2 regions of the Paenibacillus sp. 1182 genome follow, and region 1 is predicted to be linked to the other one. Evidence: riboswitches for the same ligand, from Rfam matches in the RefSeq annotation. Region 1 holds a riboswitch; the other holds the start of a gene.
What was found. A riboswitch is a leader RNA that binds a small molecule or an ion and turns the genes downstream of it on or off. The one in region 1 is predicted to bind S-adenosylmethionine.

Region 2: linked by a shared signal. The riboswitch ahead of metA (homoserine O-acetyltransferase MetA) and the one ahead of JOD82_RS17050 (methionine ABC transporter ATP-binding protein) in region 1 are both predicted to bind S-adenosylmethionine.

The regions. Positions count from the first base shown of each region.
Region 1 is NZ_JAFICR010000008.1:94,795-97,959, reverse strand. Features, by position in the region: gene JOD82_RS17055 (methionine ABC transporter permease) at 1-427, opposite strand, end outside; gene JOD82_RS17050 (methionine ABC transporter ATP-binding protein) at 424-1,446, opposite strand; SAM riboswitch class I at 1,583-1,723, opposite strand; gene JOD82_RS17045 (Cthe_2314 family HEPN domain-containing protein) at 1,849-2,574, opposite strand; gene JOD82_RS17040 (UbiD family decarboxylase) at 2,626-3,165, opposite strand, start outside.
Region 2 is NZ_JAFICR010000010.1:224,057-227,221, forward strand. Features, by position in the region: gene JOD82_RS20395 (PLP-dependent transferase) at 1-851, opposite strand, end outside; gene metA (homoserine O-acetyltransferase MetA) at 977-1,894, opposite strand; SAM riboswitch class I at 2,013-2,138, opposite strand; gene corA (magnesium/cobalt transporter CorA) at 2,691-3,165, shown strand, end outside.

The DNA of each region.
Region 1 (3,165 bases):
GCACACGCCGGATAATTTGTCCTGTCGAGGCCCCCATTGCTTGTGCGGCTTCAATGACACCCTTGTCCACTTCACGCAGAGACGTTTCGACAAGACGTGCGAAGAATGGGGCAGCCCCGATAACCAATGGTGGGATGGTTCCCAACACCCCGGTCGAGGTACCTACCAGCGATCGTGTAAAAGGAATAAGTGCAACGATCAAAATGATAAATGGCACGGAACGTAAAATGTTAACGATGAATGATAATACAATGTATATCACCTTCATCAGAGTCAACGAGGAGCGGCTCGCCAGAAACAATAATATGCCGAGCGGCAAACCAATAATGAGGGTGAACAATGCGGATGCACCGAGCATCTGAAGGGTTTCCATAGTAGAATTCCCTAGCTCTTCCCAACTCACTTGTGAAAAATCAAGTTCGCTCATTGTCCGATCACCTCCACATCAAGTCCTTGCCCAGACACTTCGCGCAGCGTATGCTCTATATCCTCATGATTTCCTTCAAAACGAACGATTAGCTGACCATAGGGTACATTTTTAATCGTAGATATGGTTCCCTGCAAGATCGCAAAATCAACCCCAGTGCTTCGAGCCGTACGCGACAGAATCGCATCATATGTTTTGCTGCCCAAAAAGGAGATACGCACCACCTGTGCCGACTCGCCGCCACCTGCTGCCGCAATCGCTGCTTGCAACTCCTCGGGATGTTCTGACTCCCGCTGGATAAAGTCCTTGGTTACCTGGTGCTGTGGCTTCAAAAATACTTCCGCCACCGGACCTTGCTCCACGATGTCACCCTGATGAATGACGCCAACTTTATCACAGATGCTTTGAATGACATGCATTTCATGTGTAATCAGCACGATGGTTAAATTAAATCGCTGATTAATATCCAGCAGCAATTTCAGGATAGACCCCGTCGTCTGCGGATCAAGCGCAGAAGTCGCTTCGTCACACAGCAATACATGAGGATCACTAGCCAACGCCCGCGCAATTCCTACCCGCTGTTTCTGTCCACCTGAGAGCTGTGACGGATATTTTCCACTGTGCTCTTCGAGACCCACCAGTTCCAGCAGTTCACGGACCTTCTGGTCCAACTTCTGCTTGGGCGTGTTTACCAGCCGCAACGGAAATGCAATATTGTCATATACCGTCGCCGAAGACAACAAATTAAAATGCTGAAAAATCATTCCGATTTTTCGGCGCTGCATTTGTAACTGGGATTGATTCACAGTAGTGAGGTTTACCCCGTCTACCCATACTTCACCTGAAGTAGGGCGTTCCAATAAATTAATACAGCGGATCAATGTACTTTTCCCCGCTCCGGAGTGACCAATCACTCCGAATATTTCTCCACGCTTTATAGAAAGATTCAACCCAGACAGCGCATTAACGCGTCGGTTGCCTTTGCCATAATGCTTGGTTAACTGCTTAAGCTCTATCAACGTGCTGCGACCCCCTTCACTTCTTCCTTACCCTTTTTACCAGTTGTCATCTCTCAGGATTGTATAAAATCGCTATTTATTTATACAAAAAAGAGCCCCTTTCACAGAATGAAAAGGGCCCCACCTAGCGATCCTTTTCTCATCTGCCAAAATCGCTATAACTCTAGCGGTTTTGTAGGAATTAGCACCATCATGTTCCCTCCCAGTGTATTACACCGGGAAAAAAACGGGTTGCCGGGCTTCATCGGGCCAGTCCCTCCACCTCTCTGGATAAGAAAAATATGTTAAACTCCAGCTTTAGCTGTCCGTTAAGTTTATATAAAAAAACATAATTCAAGCATTTTTCTGAAACTAGGTTTCAGTATAGATAGTTTACATTGCTTTGTCAAAGGATATTTTCTATCATATTTTTGGGCGTACTGCCCGGTTCTCCCATTGTTTCGCAGTATAAGTAAAGGCGATTGACAACGACCGACACACCATTTCCAAGCCCTGCTGCAAATCTTCCAAATGGTGATCGAGATCCTCCAGTTGGATTTTTCCATACAAAGCTCGGTGTCGTTGCCAGAGATCATCCTGCATTTCCGTATTCATATAGTGTATCTCCGTATTTCGCCGCTTACGCAGCCGATTGATGGCATCGTTGTATGTATCCTTGATATCATTTAAATTATCGGTCAATACAGGATGCATTTTGAGATACTTGAGCTGCCGCAACACGGTAAAATACGAATAATGAGCCTTATACTGCCCTGTTTTTAAATCATACAGATCATTTAGCCAGTTGCCCAGCTTATCCAAAATGGAAAATACCCTCACAAACCCATCTTTATAAAAGAAAACATACAATGCATAGTCGGATTTTTCATCCTCACTCATATCTTCAGCATATCCGGCTTTCACTTTCATACGGAAAAAGGCGGCAGCATGATGGCTCTGCTCCAGTTCATCCAGAGATGACATTAGACCGCGTGTCAAAATATCCGCCTTCCGAAAATCGTGGGTCGGATCTCCACCAGCCTGAATTTGCCGTTCCAGCAGGTTCAACATATCTGACATGCTATTCATGGCATCTAGCAGGATGCCCTTGTTCACACGCGGCGGCTCACCCAGTAGCTTGCGTATCATGCTTACGCCTCCTTATAAATATAAAATCCGGCTGTAGGTTTAATTAGGGCGTCAAGCGAAATAACTTGTCCATCGTTGATCTACAAGCTTAACAATATCCTCACGCGGTAACACCTCATCCGGATACCCCGGCTTCATACGCGCATCCACTACAATCGGCAGCTTATAGTTCAGATGATGCAAACGCACTTCGCTGTCCGCGTACATATCCGTAGCCGGGTTAAAGCGAGTGAATACCGTCCACAGGAACGAGGCTTGAGAGCGAACGACTTCCTTGGCATCGTCCACAATGAAAACGAGCGGCCACTCTTGCTCACCCGCAGCTAATCGCTCCAATACACGCGCAGCGAGTTCAGGCTCCTGCTCAAAGGAAGAGCCGGACACAACGAGGCACCCTCCGCAATAGGGCTCAATTTCACGAATGCCCGGCAGATCGCCTCCCTCATAAGCACGAGGCAATTCACGTACAGGCTCACCTATTCCCATCAGGATCGCCTTACTGCCATGATTCAGCTTGCGGCCTGTGTAATCGAGTGTATCGTGTGACGTGTGATTGAAAATAAATAAATCCCTTGCTGGATTAAATCGCTC
Region 2 (3,165 bases), on a different contig from region 1:
CCTTCTAGAGCTGGATAAAATACTTCCGCCACAGCCGGATGCGTCAGTAAATAGTTAGACAGCACTGTTGCATTATGCTCGTGCCGGTCCATACGCAGCGCTAACGTCTTCATGCCCTTCATTAACTGGTAGCAATCGCTTGGGGAAAGCACTGCCCCTATGGAATTGTGCAGGAATGCAATTTCAGCTGATAGCTCTTTGCCTTTGGTTACGATCAACCCTGCCAGCACATCATTGTGTCCGCCCAAATATTTGGTTGCGCTATGTACCACAATATCCGCGCCCAGTTCCAATGGCCGCTGGAAATATGGCGTTAGCAGCGTATTATCTACAATGGTAAGCAACTGATGTTGTGATGCCCATTTAGCCACCGCTCGAATATCAGTAATCATCATTAACGGATTTGTAGGCGTTTCTATGAATACAGCTTTGGTATTCGGTCGACATGACTGTTCGAGCGCTTCAAGATCGTTCGTATCCACATAACTGGCTGTCACACCAAATTTAGACAAAATACGCTCCAGCAAACGATACGTCCCGCCATACAGATCCAGCGATACTATGAGATGATCTCCCTGTCCAAACAATGCAAATACCGTTTGCAGCGCCGCCATACCTGAGCTGCATGCAAAGCCTGCATCACCCGATTCAAGTGCAGCAGAAGCCTCTTCCAGTACCTTTCGCGTGGGATTGATCGTCCGAATGTAATCAAATCCTGTGCTTTGACCCAGACGGGGATGGCGGAACGCCGTAGATTGGTAAATCGGGTAATTAACAGCCCCGGTTACTGGCTCTTCTACTGAACCGATTTGTGCCAATCTACTTTCGATTTTCCACTGTTTCTCACTCATATGAATCCTCCTGTTAACTTCCATAGTGGGTGCTATAACCAATCCTGCAAAAATGGATGTCAAAGACTATACTGCTGCGCTACTGCAAGGTGATACTCTACAAAGGTAAACTACATGCTCCTTTTTTAAATCTGGGGCCCGATATCATAAGGTGTTTCTTGGTATACATAATAGTTCAGCCAATTCGAGAATAATAAATTGGCGTGCGCCCGCCAAATTGAGGGGGGGGTGCGCTCAGGATCATCATTAGGAAAATAATTTTTGGGGACTTCAATATCCATTCCTTTGGCTACATCGCGGTCGTATTCCCATTTCAGTGAAAGCGGGTCATATTCAGAATGCCCAGTTACAAAAATTTGTTTACCGTCAAGCGTGGCTACGAGGTACACTCCAGCTTCTTCGGATTCGGATAAAACTTCTAATTCGGCGATATGATCAATATCTTCCCGACGAACCTCCGTATGCCTGGAATGAGGAGCATAAAACAGTTCATCAAAGCCGCGTAACAATTTTACTTTAGGTTTAATCACGGTGTGTGGAAATACACCGAAGCATTTGTAGTCGAGCCCATATTTAGGGACATCGAAATGATGGTATAAGCCTGCCTGTGAGGCCCAACAGATATGCATGGTAGAAGTTACATTCGTTTTCGTCCATTCAAAGATTTGCCGGATTTCCTCCCAGTAGTTCACATCCTCAAACTCAAGCTGTTCAACCGGGGCTCCTGTAATGACCATGCCGTCAAAACGACTGTTCTTGATCTCGTCAAACGTTTTATAGAACATGTTCAAATATTCTTGCGATGTATTTTTGGATACATGAGACTTCATATGCACCAGCGTGACATCCACTTGCAACGGCGTATTGCCGACCAGGCGCAACAGTTGGGTTTCCGTCGTTTCCTTTGTAGGCATTAAATTCAAAATGGCGATACGCAACGGACGAATATCCTGATGATAAGCCAAGCTTTCATCCATTACGAAAATATTTTCGCCCTCCAGCACTTCCTTAGCAGGTAATGTGTCTGGGATTTTAATCGGCATGTAAACTCACTCCTTGTTCGGTAAGTTTTGCGAAAATCGTCTTGTTGAGATGCCGGGCATATAATAAAAAGACCTTTCTCTGGTTAGAGAAAGGTCATATTTGTATCCATATGCGCCTCTCTCATCTGTCAGGGCAACGCGCTTTGTACAAAGCGCGCGTCCTGCAAGAATTAGCACCGTGCGATTAAAATCGCCGGTTGCCGGGTATCATCGGGCTAGTCCCTCCACCTGCTCTTGATAAGATTTCGCTATATTCATTTTGGGTTCACAAAGTTCTTGTTGTTCACTTTAATGCATCGGCTGGGCTTCGTCAAGATGGGACTTGCAAATTTGTAACCTGCATTCACATTTTGTCTACCTTTTCCATAGGTTAAATCATATCCCTCCTATCGCTGAAGCTCTTGACACTACTGTTGATTTTGCCCATGATTTTGCGCTTGAAAGGCCGTAGGCCGAGCGTTATACTATACAAGTGCTATTAGGCAAAAATATGGAGCAGTAGTGCAGACTTGAGTGTTTCCTGCGATACTGTGGCAATCTAAAAAAAGAACATTTGAGAGGTGAATCCGGAATGGAAGGCGACCCGAGTCCGAATAGGCGGCGATCCCTGAACAACAGCATAGGAATGACTTCAGCTTGCCGAAAGACGGGACGCCAGGCTCTGCATGCTCCAAAAGCCTCCGGCTTTTGATGAGAGTGCACGCTTACCCGCACCGGCTAACTGGCTAACTGAGTCCATTCCTTATGCTTAAGGTAAACGTATTTCCGTTACGGCGGAGCATAAGGAGTGACGTATATGAAAATCCGTTTGGTCAACAACGGGGTTTTTACCCCTGTCGAAGAAATTGAAATGGCGCTTACTGCACCGGCAGAAGGTTTTTATTGGATTGATGCCGATGTCGATGATTTGGCAGTGCTCCAGCCTTTATTTTCCATGCATGATCTTGCAGTAGAAGACTGTTTGAGTGAAGAAGAACAGCGTCCGAAGATTGAAATTTATGAAAGCCATTATTTTATCGTTGTAAATAGCATTCGTTTTGATGATGAAGAAATATTTTTGCGAGCTTTGAACATTTTTCTCGGCCGCCATTTTATCATTACGGTGACCAAGCAGAAAATCAATGAGCTTCGTACCCTCAAGCCTATGCTGTGGGAGCAAGAAGTCAGCCAGCCTGACCGTTTTATGTATCTGTTGGTCGACTTAATTGTTGACAACTATTTTCTGGTTGGTGACCGGATTGAGGTCCGCATTGAAAAGCTGGAAGAAGATA